Regions from separate parts of the Marinobacter sp. EN3 genome, predicted to be linked through region 2. Evidence: predicted binding sites of a transcription regulator. Region 2 holds the regulator's gene; the other holds the start of a gene.
What was found. The regulator LexA, encoded in region 2, represses DNA repair genes until DNA is damaged. The targets are predictions, from matches to a motif close to CTGTNTNNNNANACAG.
Positions count from the first base shown of each region.

Region 1: a site for LexA is predicted at 6,990-7,005, ahead of recN (DNA repair protein RecN). Genes of this name have one in related genera too.

Region 1 is NZ_AXCC01000045.1:63,070-72,636, forward strand. It holds gene carB (carbamoyl-phosphate synthase large subunit) at 1-585, opposite strand, end outside; gene carA (glutamine-hydrolyzing carbamoyl-phosphate synthase small subunit) at 668-1,798, opposite strand; gene dapB (4-hydroxy-tetrahydrodipicolinate reductase) at 2,144-2,947, opposite strand; gene dnaJ (molecular chaperone DnaJ) at 2,959-4,083, opposite strand; gene dnaK (molecular chaperone DnaK) at 4,162-6,087, opposite strand; gene grpE (nucleotide exchange factor GrpE) at 6,181-6,789, opposite strand; gene recN (DNA repair protein RecN) at 7,050-8,729, shown strand; gene fur (ferric iron uptake transcriptional regulator) at 8,783-9,202, opposite strand; gene Q675_RS32370 (outer membrane protein assembly factor BamE) at 9,325-9,567, shown strand, end outside.
Region 2 is NZ_AXCC01000001.1:668,137-677,703, reverse strand. It holds gene Q675_RS22705 (translocation/assembly module TamB domain-containing protein) at 1-3,649, shown strand, start outside; gene Q675_RS22700 (SIMPL domain-containing protein) at 3,659-4,342, opposite strand; gene Q675_RS22695 (gamma-glutamyl-gamma-aminobutyrate hydrolase family protein) at 4,354-5,091, opposite strand; gene Q675_RS22690 (amidoligase family protein) at 5,084-6,085, opposite strand; gene lexA (transcriptional repressor LexA) at 6,252-6,863, shown strand; gene Q675_RS22685 (cell division inhibitor SulA) at 6,903-7,397, shown strand; gene Q675_RS22680 (hypothetical protein) at 7,405-7,665, opposite strand; gene Q675_RS22675 (DUF6586 family protein) at 7,723-8,205, opposite strand; gene Q675_RS22670 (DUF1329 domain-containing protein) at 8,425-9,567, shown strand, end outside.

The DNA.
Region 1 (9,567 bases), on a different contig from region 2:
ACCGCGAGTACAGATTTCCTCGAACTCATCCTTGTTGTATGCGATACCGCCGCCGGAACCACCCATGGTGAACGATGGACGGATGATGCACGGGAAACCGATTTCTTCGGAGATCTTCCAGGCTTCGTCCATGGAATGGGCGATGGCCGCGCGCGGGCACTCCAGACCGATTTTCTTCATGGCCTTGTCGAAGCGGTCGCGGTCTTCGGCCTTGTCGATGGTGTCAGCGTTGGCGCCGATCATTTCAACGCCATGTTTCTCCAACACGCCGTGCTTTTCCAGATCCAGCGCACAGTTCAGCGCAGTCTGACCACCCATGGTGGGCAGCAGGGCGTCCGGCTTTTCCTTTTCGATGATCTTTTCGACCGTCTTCCAGGTGATCGGTTCGATGTAGGTGGCATCGGCCATGGCCGGGTCGGTCATGATGGTGGCCGGGTTGGAGTTCACCAGGATCACCCGGTAGCCCTCTTCGCGCAGCGCCTTACAGGCCTGGGCTCCGGAGTAGTCGAATTCGCACGCCTGCCCGATCACGATGGGGCCGGCGCCCAGGATCAGGATGCTTTTAATGTCGGTACGTTTTGGCATGTCTTGGTAAACCTGTCAGCAACTTTTGAATTCTTGCAGCGCGGTATTCAGCGCCGGTGAGCTATCGTTGATGGCCTTGCCCTCAGGCAGATCGCGCTTCCATCAGCTGGATAAACTCGTCAAACAGCGGAGCCACATCATGGGGCCCCGGGCTGGCTTCCGGGTGACCCTGGAAGCTGTAGGCCGGCTTATCGGTGCGGCGAATGCCCTGCAGAGTGCCGTCAAACAGCGATTTGTGAGTCGCTTCCACGTTGGCGGGCAGGGTTGTTTCATCCACAGCAAAGCCGTGGTTCTGACTGGTAATCATCACAGTGCCTTTGGCAATGTCCTGCACCGGATGGTTGGCACCGTGGTGGCCGTGGCCCATTTTCATGGTTTTTGCACCACTGGCCAGGGCCAGTAGCTGGTGGCCCAGGCAGATGCCGAATACCGGAATCTCGGTTTCCAGCACTTCCTGAATGGCCTTGATAGCATAGTCGCAGGGCTCGGGGTCGCCCGGGCCGTTGGACAGGAAGATGCCATCGGGGTTCATCGCCAGTACATCAGAGGCCGGGGTTTGCGCAGGCACGACGGTGATCTCGCAACCGCGGGCCGCGAGCATCCGCAGAATGTTGTATTTTACGCCGTAATCCCAGGCCACCACCTTGAACCTGTCTTCGGAGCGGTCACTGTAGCCGTTTACCAGATCCCACTCGGCCTGGTTCCACTGGTAGGCTTCGCTGCAGGTGACTTCTTTGGCCAGGTCCATGCCTTTGAGGCCGGGAAAGGCGTTAGCCAGTTCCAGTGCGCGTTCGGCAGTGGCGTTTTCACCAGCGACGATGGCCCCATGCTGGGAGCCCTTGTCCCGGAGGATGCGGGTCAGTCGGCGGGTGTCGATGTCCGCAATGCCAACAATGTTGTTGCTTCGCAGGTAGTCATCAAGGCTACCCTTGTTTCGCCAGCTGCTGGCGAGCAGGGGCAGATCCCGGATGATCAGGCCAGCGGCCTGGATGCGGTCGGATTCTACGTCTTCTTCGTTAACACCGGTGTTGCCAATGTGCGGATACGTCAGGGTAACGATCTGGCGGGAGTAGGACGGATCGGTCAGGATTTCCTGGTAGCCGGTCATGGCAGTGTTGAAAACTACCTCGCCGCTGGTTTCTCCGTCTGCGCCGATGGCGGTGCCGTAGAAGAGGCTTCCGTCTGCGAGTGCAAGGATTGCTGGTGTGCTCAAGGCTTGTATCCTCATCGAGTGGCGTAAGTTCGTCACGAACAGGAACGCAAGCGCATAATCTCAGGTTGCAAAAAAGCGAGACAAGGTAAAAACCCGGTCCCGCTTTTATAAACTTTTCAAAGGTACGCTTGGTGCAGTCAAATCGCCTTATTGTAAGCGATTTTGGCGTTTTTTGTCCACGCCGAATTGCTCTCGGCCTGACGCAAACTCCGGCCACGGAAGCAGGGCACCTTCCCGAAAACCGCTACAAGCACTTCCATGTGCGCTTCTCTCCGGCCATCCATGGCCTTCGAAATTTTCGGGAAGGTGCCCTGCTCCCGCAGCCTCTGAGTATGTAGCTCAACCTCAACTTTTCAGGTTCAGAACATCCTGCATGTCGTAAAGACCTGCCGCCTTACCCTTCAGCCACAACGCCGCACGCATGGCGCCTTTAGCAAACGTCATCCGGCTGCTCGCCTTGTGGGTAATCTCAATGCGCTCGCCCTCGGTGGCGAACAGAACGGTGTGGTCACCCACCACATCGCCGGCGCGGATGGTCTCGAAGCCGATTTCCTTGCGGGTGCGTTCGCCGGTGAAGCCTTCGCGGCCATAGACCGCACATTCTTTCAGGTCGCGACCGAGAGCATCAGCCACCACTTCACCCATACGCAGGGCTGTGCCCGAGGGGGCGTCTTTTTTGTGGCGGTGGTGGGCTTCGATGATTTCCACGTCGTAGTCATCACCCAAGGTTGCGGCGGCGGTGCGCAGCAGGTTGAGGACGACATTGACGCCCACGCTCATGTTGGGCGCAAAAACGACCGGAGTGTTTTCGGCGGCCAGGGCCAGTTGCTCTTTTTCGGCGTCGGTCATGCCGGTGGTACCGATCACGAGCATTTTGCCGTTAGCGCTGCAAAACTTCGCGTTTTCCAGGGTCAGGTCCGGGAAGGTGAAGTCCACCAGTACGTCGAAGTCGTCTTTGACGTCGTCCAGGCTGGCGGCCATTTTTACGCCGGTTTTGCCGATGCCGGTCATTTCACCGGCGTCGGCGCCAATCAGACTGCTGCCCGGCTCGACGATGGCAGCGCCGAGCTCAAGGCCTTCGGTACCGTCGACAGCTTCGATCAGCACTTTACCCATGCGCCCGGCGGCGCCGATGATCGCTACCCTCATCTGCTCTACCCTCAGAATTTCATTTCGTCGAAGAAGTTTTTCACACCCTCAAACCATGAGGTTTTCTTGGGGGCATGATGAGTTCCGTTGTTACCATCCAGGGTTTGCTGGAATTCTTCCAGCAGTTCTTTCTGGCGTTTGGTGAGGTTCACCGGCGTTTCCACAATCACCCGGCACAACAAATCACCGGCCGGGCCACCGCGGACCGGGCTGACGCCTTTGTTGCGCAGACGGAACAGTTTGCCGGTCTGGGTCTCAGGCGGAATCTTGAGCTTTACCCGACCATCCAGCGTTGGTACTTCCAGCTCGCCACCGAGGGTGGCGTCGACGATGCTGATGGGCACTTCGCAGTAAAGATTGCGACCGTCACGGGTGAAAATGGAATGCTCACGAACGGCGACCTGTACATAAAGGTCTCCAGGAGGCCCTCCGTCTACACCCATCTCACCTTCGCCGGACAGGCGAATACGGTCGCCAGTATCAACACCTGGCGGCACCTTGACCGAGAGGGTTTTCTCCTGGCGCACCCGACCCTGGCCATGGCAGCTCTTACACGGGTTCTTGATGATCTGGCCGGAGCCACGACAGGTAGGACAGGCTTGCTGTACGGTGAAGAAGCCTTGCTGCATCCGGACCTGGCCCATGCCCTGGCAGGTGCCACAGCTTTCCGGGCGAGAGCCTTTTTCAGCGCCACTGCCGTCACAGGCTTCACATTCTTTATGGCCAGGGATGTTGATCTTGACGGTTTTGCCCTTAACGGCCTCTTCCAGATCCAGCTCCAGGGTGTAGCGAAGATCTGCACCGCGGGTGGTTCGGCCACGGCCACCACCACCGAAGATGTCACCGAACACATCACCAAAGATGTCGGAGAAGCTGGCGCCACCGCCACCAAAGCCGCCGCCAGCCTGACCGTCTACGCCGGCATGACCAAACTGGTCGTAGGCGGCGCGCTTACTGGAGTCCGCCAGGATTTCGTAGGCTTCGCTGGCCTCTTTGAATTTGTTCTCGGCATCTTTGTCATCCGGGTTACGGTCCGGGTGGTACTTCATCGCGAGCTTTCGATACGCCCGCTTAATTTCCTTTTCGTCCGCATCCCGGGAGATCCCGAGTACTTCGTAATAATCGCGCTTGGCCATGCTTCAAAACCCTGTTTTTATAACGAGGAAAACGCGAGCCCGGCCCGCGTTTCCCCAACTACTTGATGTACCTCGGAATTACTTCTTGTCGTCGTCTTTGACTTCCTCGAACTCGGCATCGACGGCGTCGTCAGCACTCTTGGCCTGACCTTCTTCCTGGCCACCGGCCTGCTGAGCCTGGTCGGCCTGATCCGCGTACATCTTCTGAGCCAGCTCAGAGGACACTTCGGTCAGCTTCTGAGTCTTGGCTTCGATCGCTTCCTTGTCAGAACCCTCGAGGGCCTCTTCCAGATCCTTAATGGCGGCCTCGATGGACTCCTTCTCGCTGTCGGAGACCTTGTCACCGGCTTCACTCAAGGTCTTGCGCACGGCGTGTACCATGGCATCACCCTGGTTACGGGCCTGGACAAGCTCCTCGAACTTGCGATCTTCCTCGGCATTGGCCTCGGCATCGCGAACCATCTTCTCGATCTCGTCATCGTTCAGACCAGAAGAGGCCTTGATCACGATGGACTGTTCCTTGCCGGTCGCCTTGTCTTTGGCAGACACGTTCAGGATACCGTTGGCATCAATATCGAAGGTTACTTCGATCTGCGGCACACCGCGCGGTGCCGGCGGAATGTCGGCCAGATCGAAACGACCCAGAGACTTGTTCTGTGCCGCCTGCTTACGCTCACCCTGAACCACATGAATGGTCACTGCAGTCTGGTTGTCATCCGCTGTAGAGAAGGTCTGCGATTTCTTGGTCGGAATCGTGGTGTTCTTCTCGATCAGCGGAGTGGCCACGCCACCCATGGTTTCGATACCCAGGGTCAGCGGGGTTACGTCCAGCAGCAGTACGTCTTTCACGTCGCCAGACAGTACCGCGCCCTGAATCGCTGCACCCATGGCGACGGCCTCGTCCGGGTTCACGTCTTTACGCGGCTCTTTGCCGAAGAACTCTTTTACTTTCTCCTGCACCAGCGGCATACGGGTCTGACCACCGACCAGAATAACCTCGTCGATTTCACCGGCCTTCATGCCCGCATCCTGAAGAGCCACCTTACAGGGCTCCAGACTGCGCTGAACCAGGTCTTCCACCAGCGATTCCAGCTTGGCACGGGTCAGCTTCACGTTCATGTGCTTGGGACCAGACGCATCTGCAGTGATGTACGGCAGGTTTACGTCGGTCTGCTGGCTGCTGGACAGCTCGATCTTGGCCTTCTCCGCCGCTTCTTTCAGACGCTGCATGGCCAGAGAGTCGCCGCGAAGATCGATGCCGCTGTCTTTCTTGAACTGGTCGGCCAGGTATTCAATCACTTTCAGGTCGAAATCTTCACCGCCCAGGAAGGTGTCACCGTTGGTGGCCAGCACTTCGAACTGGTGCTCGCCGTCTACGTCCGCAATTTCGATGATGGACAGATCGAAAGTACCACCACCCAGGTCGTACACAGCAACAGTACGATCACCGCTCTTCTTGTCCAGGCCATAAGCCAGGGCCGCAGCAGTTGGCTCGTTGATGATCCGCTTCACTTCCAGACCAGCAATCTTGCCAGCATCTTTGGTCGCCTGGCGCTGGCTGTCATTGAAGTACGCAGGCACGGTGATCACCGCTTCGGTTACCTTTTCACCCAGGTAGTCTTCTGCAGTCTTCTTCATTTTCTTCAGAACTTCTGCAGACACCTGCGGCGGCGCCATTTTCTGACCCTTTACCTCAACCCAGGCGTCACCGTTGTCTGCCTTGGCGATTTTATAGGGCACCATCTTGATGTCTTTCTGAACCACGTCATCTTCAAAACGACGACCAATCAGACGCTTGATGGCGTACAGAGTGTTGTGCGGGTTGGTCACCGCCTGACGCTTGGCCGACTGGCCAACCAGAGTCTCGTTGTCATCGGTGTAGGCGATGATGGACGGGGTGGTGCGATCACCCTCTGCGTTTTCAATTACCTTTACCTTGTCGCCATCCATGATGGCCACACAGGAGTTTGTGGTTCCCAGGTCGATACCAATAATCTTGCTCATCGAATCACTCCAAATCTTTCTGAATGCTGTTCCGGAGAATGCCTACCCCGGCCTTTGCTGTTTAATCGCTATATTGGCGCTCCGCTCGACTTTTCAAGCCTGCTCGTCGATTTTTGGCGCATCTTCTGCCTTGGCCACTACGACCATCGCCGGACGAACTACCCGGCCATTAAGCAGATAACCTTTCTGCACAACCGCAACCACGCTGTTAGGCTCGGCATCCGGCGCCGGCACCATGGACATGGCTTCGTGCTGCTGCGGATCGAACGGCTCACCCACCGGGTTGAGCTGTTCAACGTTGAATTTCTTCAGGCTGTTCATGAACAGCGTCAGGGTCATTTCCACACCTTCGCGAATGGACGCAACCAGCTCGCCTGCGTTTTCGTGACCCTCGGTGCTTTCGACCGCCTTCTCCAGACTGTCGGCCACCGGCAACAGCTCTTTCACAAACTTCTCGAGCGCAAACTTGTGAGCTTTTTCCACATCAATCTCGGCCCGGCGACGGACATTCTGCATCTCCGCCTGTGCCCGCAAGGCCTGCTCCTGGTACTCCTGCAGTTTCTGCTGCAGCACATCCAGCTCGGAGCCCTGCTCCGGTGACTGCTCGGCATCCTGGTTACCTGCAGCCTGCTCTTCCGCCGCAGCTTCTGCTGCCTCGTTGCGTTCTTCTACCTGTTCGTTGCGCTTTTCGTCAGCACTCATGACAACTCCTGATAACGTTTTCACGGCCACGGAGGCCTGCAGAAATAACCACTCCCGCTTGTGCAGAAAGCAGGAAAGAATCGCTTTGCGAACCGATATGGGGCCCGCTTCCCGGGTTTCAACCGTCACCCACGCAATCTTTGATGTTTTCATCATTTCCTGTTTGCAAACCGGAAAAACCCTGTATATATTCACAGCAACTGTATGAACGAACAGTGGTCAGAGTTATTACTTGCTCAAGAACGAGCGGAGGTTGCGGCATGCTCACACAACTCACGGTATCGAACTACGCCATTGCAGAAAGGGTTGAACTCCAGTTCAACCGCGGTATGACAGCCCTGACTGGGGAAACCGGCGCCGGCAAGTCGATTGTGCTTGATGCCCTTGGCCTGGCCATGGGAGGCCGGGCCGATGCCGGCGCTGTTCGCCATGGCGCCAAGCGTGCCGACATTACCGCCAGCTTCGATATATCCCGCATCCCCGAAGCCCGGTCCTGGCTGGACAGCCATGAGCTGGACGACAAGGACGATTGCATCCTGCGCCGGACCATCAGCAAGGACGGCCGCTCCAAGGCATTCATTAATGGCCAGCCCTGCCCGCTGTCACAATTGAAAGAACTGGGCGGCCTGCTGATGGATATCCACAGTCAGCACCAGCATCAATCCCTGCTGCGCAAGGAAACCCACCGAAAGCTGCTGGACGAGTTCGCCGGCGCGGAAAGCCTGGCCGACGAAACCCGATCTGCATGGAAAGCCTGGCACCAGACGCGTCAGAAACTACAGCAACGCCAGCACAATGCTGATGAGGCCGAGGCCCGTTTACAGCTGCTGCGCTATCAGGTGGAAGAGCTGGACAGGTTGGCGCTGGGCGAGGACGAACAGACAACCCTGGAAGCCGAACAGGCACAGCTCAGCCAGGCCGACGCCGTACTTCACAGCAGCCACCAGGCCGCCCTGCTATGCACTGAAGATGAGGTTTCGGCCGCAGACCTGGTGCGCCAGGCACTGCACCAACTGGAGCAACTGCCGGTTGATGTCCCGGCACTGACCGACACCATCCAGATGCTGAACGAAGCACAGATTCAGATTTCAGAAGCCGGCGACAACCTGCGCCGCTTCGTAGACGACTACGAAGCCGACCCGGTCCGACTGAACGAAGTGGAAGAACGGCTCAGCGCCATTTATCAGATGGCGCGCAAACACCGGATCACCCCGGAGGAGTTGCCGGAGTTGCATCAACGCCTGAGCCAGGAGCTGGCCGAACTGGATGGCGGCGAAGGCAGCCTGGAACAACTTCAGGCCGAGCTGGAAAACCTGCGGGCACGGTTTGACGCCCTGGCCACCAAGCTGACAGAAACACGCCGGAATGCCGCCATGGAGCTCGACCAGCGAATCGCCCGGGAGTTGGCACAATTGAGCATGCCATCGGTGCAGTTTGTCAGCCACCTGAGCCGGAACAGTGATGACGAACCTGCCCCTCACGGCATGGAAGAGGTGGAATTCCTGGTAAGTGCCAACCCGGGCCAACCCGCCCGATCGTTGGCCAAGGTGGCTTCCGGCGGTGAACTTTCCCGCATAAGCCTGGCCATTCAGGTGGTTGTGGCACAAACCTCCACCACACCAACTTTGGTGTTCGATGAGGTGGATGTCGGCATCGGTGGCGGCACCGCGGAGGTCGTAGGCCGCCTGCTGAGATCACTCGGCGAGAATGGCCAGGTACTGTGCGTCACGCACCTGCCGCAGGTGGCGGCCCAGTGCCATCAGCATTTGTTCGTCAGCAAATTTACCGAGAAAGACGCGACCTATTCACGCATCGAATCCCTGGATGACCAGGGCCGGATCAGCGAAGTTGCAAGGATGCTTGGCGGAGTGGACATGACAGAACAGACCATAGCCCATGCCCGGGAGATGTTTGTAAAGGGCCAGGCAACCCATCACTAATCCCCCTCTCGTTTCGGAGAGCTTCTGGGCCAGCCTTGTCGCTGGCCCTTTTTTTACTTCTTATCGGACTTCAGTGGCTTCACGTAAAGGATCAGGCTGTGATCGACAATCTCATAGCCGTGCTCTGCCGCAATCTTCTGCTGGCGCTCCTCGATAACCTCATCGACGAACTCAACAACTTCGCCAGTCTGGGTGCAAACCATGTGGTCGTGATGATCATCACCGGCCATCTCGAACACCGCGTGACCGCCTTCGAAATTATGACGTAACACGAGGCCTGCAGCTTCGAACTGGGTCAGCACCCGGTAGACTGTCGCCAGGCCCACGTCATCGCCCTGGTCCAGCAGCTTTTTATAAACGTCTTCAGCACTCAGGTGATGTTCTTCAGCATTCTCAAGGATATTGAAGATCTTGACCCTTGGCAGAGTAACCTTCAGACCGACTTTTCGTAATTCGGCGTTTTCAGATGACATGTTACCATTCGCTCTTTGGTGTGCCTCACGGCTTCCGGTATGATAAAGCCGCAGTACAACGGATGACCCGTTTCACACCTGCTCAACGCAGGCGAATTCAAGATAGAGGATTTCCCCCGGCGATGCAAAAGCTCCCCGCTATCGTTCTTATTAGCATTTTATCCTTGTCCGGCTGTGTTTTTCCGGGCGTTTACAAAATCAATGTCCAGCAGGGCAACATTGTCACCGATGAGGAGCTGAAGGAGCTGTCCGAAGGCATGCCCAGAAGTCAGGTTCACGCGCTGCTGGGAAGCCCGTTGATGCTGAACCCCGTCGACCCGTCCCGGGAATACTATGTTTACACCTTTCAGCGCCGGGGCAACGAG
Region 2 (9,567 bases):
GTTGCTGGTGGTTGCAGTTCTGCTGGCCCTGCGCAGTGAGACGGGAACCGCCTGGGTCATTGAACAGGTACCAGGCCTGCGGACGGAAGCTGCCGAGGGCTCGATGCTGGGGCAGTGGCGGGCCGATGGCCTGGTCTGGCAGGGCTATGGTGTTGGCGTTCAGGTGAGCGAACCGGAAATTGACTGGTCACCGTCGTGCCTTTTTGAGCTGACGGTATGTCTGGACACGCTCAAGGCGGCCAGTATCGCGGTTACTGTGCAGGAATCCCCCGACCAGGCTGATCAGCCACGAGGTGATATCCAGTTGCCTTCAGTCAATCTGCCCCTGGGTGTGAATATCCGTGAAGTCCGGCTCGGGGCACTGACGGTAAATGACAACCTGGTCTGGAATCGGGTCGAGCTGGATTCCCGGGCGTCGGGTGCCACCCTGAACATTGACCACCTTCTGTATGAACGCGGTGATATTCTGGTGACCGCCAATGGCCGAGCCGAGATGCGTCGGGACTGGCCATTGAATCTTTCAGTCAACGTTACCTTGCCACCACCGAGCGGAGACGACTGGCAGATTGCCCTGGATCTGTCCGGCAGCGCCCGGGATCTTCGTTTGGCAGGCGCCAGCAGCGGCTACCTCGATGCCCGCCTTGAGGGGGAATTGGATCCGCTTGATGTCGATCTGCCGGCTACCCTGAAGCTTCAGTCGCCGAAATTTTGGCCGCACAGCGCCGTGCCTGAAACCCTGACGCTGGGCCAATGGCGGCTGGAACTCGATGGTAGCCTGGCTCGGGGCTTCGATACCCGAACCCGGGCGATGCTCCCGGCGTCCACCGGGCCAGTGGAGGCGTCAGTTCAGGGTCTGGTGACCCTCCAAGGCGCTTCCGGCGTCGAGGTTACGATGATCGCGCGGGATCGGGAGGGCAATTCCGATGGCCGCTTCGGTGCGAACGGCAAGGTATCCTGGCGTGACGGTATTGATGCCAGCGCAGACATAACCCTGGAGGAGTTTCCCTGGTACGGCCTGATTCCGGGCCTGGAGCCGCCACCGGTTGTGCTGAAACGTCTGGATGGCCAGGTTCAGTATGGTAATGGTCGTTATCAGGCAGCGCTGGATGCTTCAGTGGCGGGGCCCCTGGGTGAAGCCGAACTGACATCCCGGCTGATAGGGGATCTGCAATCGGTGAGCCTTAGCCAGCTGGACATGACCACCGGTGCCGGCGCGCTTTCCGGACAGGCAGAACTGGTGTTTTCCGGGCCGCTGAGCTGGGAGGCGCAGTTTGAGCTCGATCGATTCAATCCGGGCTTTTGGGTGCCGCAACTGGAAGCGCGTTTGAATGGAACGGCGGCTACCCGAGGCCAGTTGCGGGAGGGGGCGCTGCCCGAATTATTCGCAGATCTGGATCTCAGCGGCCAATGGCGGCAGCAGCCGGCACAGGCAAAAGGAACCTTGTCCACCCAGGGGCGAGACTGGGTTGTGCAAAACTTCAACCTGTCCGTCGGGGATAACCGGCTTGAGGGCAGTGGACGGTATGGCGAATCTCTGGCGGGCGACCTGCGCTTTGATCTTGCCGCACCGCAACAACTGTTGGCTGGTCTGGGTGGGGAGGCTGCCGGACGGCTTCGGCTGGCTGGCTCGCCGGAAGCTCCGGAAGCTGAGCTCTCACTGACGGCGGGCAATCTGGCCTGGCAGGATCAATTCCTGGTTACCGAGGCGCAGCTTGAGGCGGGACTTGATAGTGACGGGGTGCTGGACCTTGATCTGTCGGGCACTGAGCTGCGTCTCGCTGGCCAGGAACTCGACAAGGTTGTAGCGTCCCTCAGCGGCACCCGGGAGCGCCACACCCTGGCTTTGCAAGTCGATCATCCTGAAGCTTCGGTTGAGCTGGAATTCGCGGGCGGGCTGGGAGAGAAACTACCGGATTGGCGCGGACAGCTGACCCGGGGTCGGATTTCCGTACCAGAGCCAGGGCAGATCTGGCAGCTGGATACGAGAGCGGATCTCACCTACGTGGCCGGGACTCTTGAACTTGGCAGTCACTGCTGGCGCTGGCAGCAAAGCTCGGTCTGTGCGGCTGACCAGAGACTGTGGCCAGACTCCCGCATTGCTTATGAAGTGCGAGGTTTCCCGGCCAGTGCTTTGGCACCGTTGTTTCCAGAGACTTTTCGGTGGCAATCGACTATAGACGCCGACATTGCCGTAGCACTCACGGATGCGGGTCCTGATGGCACTATCCGGATTGATGCTGGCGCCGGCGAGTTCGGGGTTCTGGTGCTGGACGACTGGCAGCCCATCACTCATGACCAGCTAGTGGTTGAGGCTAATCTTAAACCGGATGAGGCCAATGTCAGCCTGGATTTCAGCGGCCCGGAACTTGGCCAGTTTGACCTGGATCTTGCTGTGGATCCTCTGGCCAGTGACCGCACGGTTGATGGTGAATTCCGGCTCCAGGCCCTTAATCTTGCCTTCCTCTCGGCATTTAACGGTATTGAAGACATTCAGGGGCGGGTTAATGGCAGTGGTCGTTTGAACGGTCCCTTGATGAAGCCTGACGTCACCGGCGAGCTGGTGCTTAGTGAAGGGCGAGTGTTTGATCCTGGCCTTCCCCTGCCACTGGAGGAATTGCTTGTAGTGCTTGAGTTTAGGGGGCAGTCGGCCGATATCAGCGGGCGCTGGAAAAGCAATGATCGCAGTAAGGGCCAGGTCTCCGGGAGCTTGGAGTGGGCACAGTCGCCGCAAGTCGCGATCAACCTGAAAGGCGAACGGCTGCCGGTGACGCTGGAACCTTATGCCCGGTTGGAGGTGGCGCCGGATCTGGATATTGCCTTCAAATCTGGAGAGCTGTCGGTCTCCGGCCGCGTTGAGGTGCCCAGAGGCGAAATCGAAATCCAGAGCGTTCCCCCATCGGCGGTATCGGTTTCCGAGGATGAAGTCATCGTGGGTGTCGAACGGGAAGAACCTGCCATTCGGTCGATGCTGATGGATGTGACGGTGGTGGTCGGTGAGGATGAGGTGTCGTTTGCCGCGTTTGGTGTCACCGGCAACCTCGAAGGCACGTTGCGCATTGGCAACAACATGGATACGCGGGGTGCGCTGCAGTTAGTGAATGGTCGCTATGAAGCCTTTGGCCAGGAACTGGACCTGCGCCGGGCACGGATTCTCTTTGTAGGTGCGCTGACCCGACCCTATTTGGACATTGAGGCAGTCCGTGAAGTTGATACGGTGGTTGCCGGGATCCGGTTGTCCGGCCCGGTGGATGAGCCGGAAACGGAAGTGTTCTCGGAACCGTCGATGCCGCAGAGTGATGCCTTGTCGTACGTTATTCTTGGCCGTCCGCCCCGGGGCCAGGGGGATGAGGGGCAGATGAGCCGGGCTGCGTTGTCACTGGGTCTTACCCAGGCCAGCAAGATCACACAAGGTATTGGAAACGAGCTGGGTATCCGTAACCTGACATTGGAGGCGGAGGGTTCAGGGGAGCAGGCCTCCGTGGTGGCGAGCGGCTATATCACAGACGAACTAAGCCTCCGTTATGGTGTTGGCATATTTGAACCCATTACCACGGTAGCCCTGCGCTACGATTTGGGCCGCTACTTCTATCTGGAGGCCGCCAGTGGTCTGGCGGCCTCACTGGATATTTTCTATACACGGAACTTCTGAGTGGCCAGGTCAGTCCAGCTCGAAGGTGGCGCTGACGGTGGCCTGGATTTCCCTGGGGCCCACGCTTGAAACGGCGTCACCGACCATTTTCGATTCCGCTTGCATCATCGGTACCGGACGATGGCCGCCATTCACATTCAGACTGACCACTTCGCCACAACGTTGCTCGAGTTGCTTGGCGACAAACTCGCAGCGGCTTCTGGCATCGGCGATGGCCCTTGCCAGAGCCTCGCGTTCCAGCCCCTGCTCGTCTGAGTGGAAAAACTGGTGGCTGCCAAGATGATATTGCAGCCCCAGCTTGTTGGCTTCACCAATCAACGGATTCAGCAGATCCAGATCGTTGATCGAGAAGCTGACGGTCTGGCTTGCCACCGATACTCGCTTCGGATCCTGGCCTTGTTCCCGTACAGGAAGCATGCGAGTGTAAACGCTGAGATCGGCATCAGAATAGTCGTCCAGCTCATTACGATAGGCCGCAATGGCCTGGCGCCACTCGTCCATGGTGTCGGACACCTGTTCAGAGGCCTTTGCGGCATCCGGGTGCTCGGCCGTGACCGAGAACTGTAGTCTGGCGCTGTCTGGTTCGTAACGAACAATACCTTCGCCACTCAGGCTCACTTCTCCGGCACTGGCTGCCGCGGGTATTACGGTGACGGCGGCGGCGAGCGCAAGTGGCAGTCGACGTTTGATCATGGTCATTCTCCTTATGAGTGGAACTCCTGGCCTTCCCGGTTATCCAGTCGTTCCAGTTTCCGGGCCCGGGCAGCGTGCACAAAGTGGCTGAAGATGCGACGGTGCCCGGTGTGGTAAAGCAGGTATTCGGGGTGCCATTGCACTCCCATCAACCATTGTCGGCCGGTGTTTTCGATGGCCTGCACAAACAGGTCGTTGTCCACGGCCGTCACTCTGAGATTCTGTCCAAGGCGCTTGATGGCCTGGCTGTGAATGCGGTTGGCGCCAATCACGTGGCTGTACATCAGGCCTCCCAGACGGCTGTCCCGGACCAGGCGAACCGTTTGGAGGGGTAATAACAAAGGTCGATGTCGGGTATGTACCCGCAACGGGGTAACGTTCTGGCACAGGGACCCGCCGTGAAAGACGTTGATAAACTGTGCACCGCGGCAGATACCCAGCACCGGAATGTTAATCGCCTCCGCCTGGCGGAGAAGCTCGGTGTCGGTAGCATCCCGTTTCAGGTCATACCTGGCCGTCACCTGGGGTTGTTGACCATAGCGGCCCGGATGCACGTGGGTGCCGCCCGAGAGTACCAGCCCGTCCAGTAGTTCGACGTTGGTACGGTCGCCCGGGCGGATGTAGTGTGTTCTGGCGCCATGCAGGCGCAGGCCCAGGCTGATCAGCCGATGGGCCATACTTCGCCGGGCCGGGCCACTGATGCCGATGGTGAGGCCGGGGATGTCCGTTTCGCTTTCCCAGTCAGACATAACCGTGCTGATGCAGCCATTCATCGGTGGTCTCACGCCAGGAGCGGGTGAGATTGCGGAAGCTGAACTTCCGGGAGTCGTGGAATTCGCCCCGCAGGGCATCAAGATCCTGACGGTTGTTGGCAAGCTGCTCCAGCACTACCCAATCGTTCCAGACTGTGGAGAAGTGCCAATTGGGATTGTCGATATCACAATCCGGCAGCCGGTAGTGCAGAGTAGGACGACTTTTGATCCTGGGGTCCTGAACGTATTCGGACAACAGCGATTCGTTCAGATGAGCGAACAGTGGCAGAAGATCCAATGCCTTGTTCCGGGTAGGGTTGTAGTGCAGATAGTCCCTCATCAGTGTGTCCAGGTCAGGACGGTAATCGTCCGCCATCAGCTTGTCTGTGTAGCGGCTGCTCCAGGGCTCGATGTAGGTGGTGAACTTCCGGCTGATATCCAGCTGATGCCGGGACTTGAGCCAGTCATACAGCAGTGCGAACGCCTGCAGGTAACGTACCAGGGTCTCTGGTTCAAGATCGGGCAGTTCCGGGTTAAGTTGAAGCCCGAACGCAAAATAGATGGCCTCCCGGCTGCCTTCAGCACCCAGGTCTCGCAGTTCGTCTACCAGATTTTCGATCATGCCCAGAGCCGACATTGCGAGCGGTGGCCCCACAATCTCTAACGGCACAATCTTCTCGGCGGCAAAATCAATGACGTCCATGGCGTGGTTGCCGAGTTCCCGAATGGATTCCGGGAGCCGCTCGTCGGCAAGATCCAGGTCTTTGATAGGATCAGAGTCCAGCTCAATGGTGAATGCTCCGGCGTCCGTATCCAGTCGGGTGACATAACGGGATGTCAGCTCCGGCTCGCCCCCAAGCAATCGGGCGGCATGCTGGACCAGGGCCTCGTAGGTCAGGCCGGACAGTTCAATCTCAACCCCGACTTTTCGTTCCTGGCCGTCCCGGTTTGTCGTTTGTTCCGGCATCTTGCAGCGGTCGTGTGCGGTCATGGTTGTGTGTGGCTTCCCTGTGTCTGGTTTGCGTCACCATAACATACAGGCTGTTGGTCGCCCGTTACAGGAAGGAAACGAAACGTAGAGGGCTTTACACTGGATAAAACACTGTATATAGTCAGTTCACTGTATAAAAAAACAGGATCGAAATTCCGGAGCCCGACTGATGAAACTGACCGCAAGACAATCCCAGGTGCTGGACATTATCCGACGTTACGTGGATGAAACCGGCTACCCGCCCACCAGGGCTGAAATTGCCGCAGAGCTGGGATTCCGTTCCGCCAACGCGGCGGAAGAACATCTGAGGGCTCTGGCAAGGAAGGGCGCCATAGAGATGGTCCCGGGGGCCAGCCGGGGCATTCGCTTGCCGGAGGCCGAAGAGGATCTGGGCCTCCCTGTCATCGGGCAGGTTGCCGCCGGCAGCCCGATTCTGGCGCAGGAACATATTGAAGATCACTGCACGCTGCAGCCGGGCTTCTTCTCTCCTTCAGCAGATTACCTTTTGCGGGTACGGGGGATGAGCATGAAAGACATCGGGATTCTGGATGGTGACTTACTGGCGGTGCACAGTACCCAGGATGTCCATAACGGTCAGATTGTTGTCGCTCGTGTCGGAGAGGAGGTCACCGTCAAGCGTTTCCGCAGGGAAGGCAACAAGGTCTGGCTGATTGCAGAGAATGAGGAGTTTGCTCCGATTGAAGTCGATCTCGCGGAGCAGGAATTGTTTATTGAAGGTCTCGGCGTAGGCGTTATCCGCCGCTCCGATCTTCACTGAATACCGTATTCGGCAGCGCATGGCGCAGGTAGGTGAGTAATGGAACAGTTGAGCTTCACTCAGAACATGGCATTTCAGCCGGCAGCTGTTGTTGCGGCTGGCGCGGTTTCCTCTGGCCAAAGGGCACCGGCGGCCAGGGCAGCAGCGTCCGGTTCGGAGCGACGTTCAGCGTCTGGCTTCGGTGGCAATGTTACCGAGATTATTCTTCCGGAGGAGCAGGTGGAGAATTTCCAGTTGCTGCTGCCAATGCTCACACAACTCAACCAGGAGAAACGTTGGCTGGCGTGGATTGATCCTCCCCAGTCCCTGGTGGCCAAGTGGCAGAAAATGCACGGCATTGTGGCCAGTGAGATTCTTGTGTTGCGGTCAACGGCAGAATTCCCGGCACAAGAGTTGGCTGAGCGAGCGCTGGGCGCAGGCACCTGCCATGCCGTTGTGCTCTGGACTCACAAGCTGGGCCGTGCAGCGCTGGAAACCTTGCAAAAGGCATCTGCCAAGGGTAATAGCCACGGTGTGGTGTTGCGCCAGAGATAACGGGTGCTCAATGCAAGGTGTAGTGGGGCTGATTGTCGGCGAACTCGCCTTCGTCCTCTTCCCAGTCAATGTCGTGGCTGATGTTGCCAGCGGCCTCGATGCCAGCGGCAATCATCGCCTTGGCGACGTTCATGTCCCGGTCTTCCAGCATTTCTCTGGCCTCGTCAGAGAATGAGATGCGCACAAGTGGAGCTGCGTCGTCATCAATCCGGCGAAGCGCGTAGTCGCCGTCGGCGAGTTGTACAATTTCAAAAAACGAAGGTGACATTCATTCAACCTATATCTGCTGTCAGCGTATGTTAATGGATTGGCTCCGGCAGGCGGATTACCACTCGCTGTGTTGCTCGTATATCTCTCTGGTCAATACGGTCATGGCAGCCAGTATCTTGTTCAGAGCCTGAATGGACCGATCTGGCCCCTGATCCGCCGAAACCGCAATGATGTTTTCTTCCGTCACGGTTTTCCGTGTCTTGGGCGGTTCTCCAGCGGCAGCCTCCAACTGATTCAGCTGTTGCCACCAGCTGCCTGGTGTTTCAGCCAGTTCCTTCAACATCCCGCCTTCCGCAATCGCATAGGGAAACAGCGCCTCCAGCTCGTCAATGGAGGCCGGTCTGTCGACCTTGTTCTGGTGACATCGGGCAATCATTACCAGCAGGAGTCCGCGAGCCCGCAGCAACAACTCAATGGCACCTTGCAGTTGGGCTTCTCGTTCTGGCGCAGTCGCCGCTTCGTCTTGTTCAACCCGGACTAGTAACGTTTTGGCCAGAAACAGCTTTTGCGAAACCAGGGTGTGCCATTGTGATGCCATGAGGAAACCTGCGAACGAAAAACCAGAGAAACAGGGCCGGTAAAACTTTGGGAGTTTATCATTTTTGGCTGTTTATTTCTCGCTCTATCCGCTTTGTGGAAATGCTCTTGTCACAAGAAACTACAAACAACCACTTGAAACGGGCGTTTGAAACTGGCACAAAGAGCGTCAAATTGGGTGAGTATTGACCACTCATGTGACTCACGCTGGAGGTTGAGGATGCGAAACCGATTTATTGCTGCCATCGCAGTTGCTGTTATGGGGGCGTCCAGTCCGCTGCTGGCAAAGGTAACACAGGCTGAAGCCGCGCGCCTGAACAATGAGCTGACACCGGTTGGTGCCGAGCGCGCGGGCAACGCGGCGGGCACCATTCCAGCCTGGGATGGCGGGCTTGCCACGCCACCGGCGAATTGGCGCGAGGGGTCTGTAGAAATCAATCCGTTCCCTGGCGATGACGCCCTGTATGTGGTGACGGGGGATAACCTTGATCTTTACCGGGATAAGTTGTCGGACGGCCACATCCGGATGCTGGAGCAATATGGCCCGGCATTTTTCATGCCGGTGTATGAAACCCGTCGGACAGCGGCGTTTCCCGAACATGTATACGAGAAGTTTCGCCAGAATGCCCTGACCGCCGAGCTGCTGGATAATGGAAACGGGGTAAGAGACACCATCATGACCAGCCCGTTCCCCATTCCACAGAATGGTCTGGAAGCGATCTGGAACCACATTCTCCGGTATCGTGGTGAGGAAGTGTCCTTCCGTAGTGCTTCAGCCACCCCTCAGGAAGACGGTTCCTTCAACCCGGTGGTCAATCACTATGATTATTTCTTCGCGTACAGTCAGGTAGGCGCGGATCTTGCCGATATCGACAACAAGATCTTCTACCTGAAAACCGAGACGATCGCCCCAACCACGCTGGCGGGCACCATCACCCTGGTGCACGAGACTCTGGATCAGGTTCGTTCACCTCGCCTTGCATGGCGTTATGACGCCGGCTCCCGACGCCTGCGCCGGTCTCCGAACCTGGCCTACGAGACAGACCTGCCGAATTCGTCCTCTCTGCGTTCGGTAGACCAAAAAGATATGTATAACGGCGCTCCAAACCAGTATGACTGGGAACTCAAAGGTAAACGGGAGCTGCTGGTTCCCTACAACGGATACAAGCTTCACGATTCCAGTGTTCGCCCTGAGGACGTCATCCGCCCCAACCACATCAACCAGAGTCTTGCTCGCTATGAGCTGCATCGGGTGTGGGTGGTAGAGGCCAAGCGTCGTACCGGTATCGGCCACATTTATGAGCGCCGTGTGTTCTACATTGACGAAGATAGCTGGCAGATTCTGGTTTCTGAGGAGTACAAC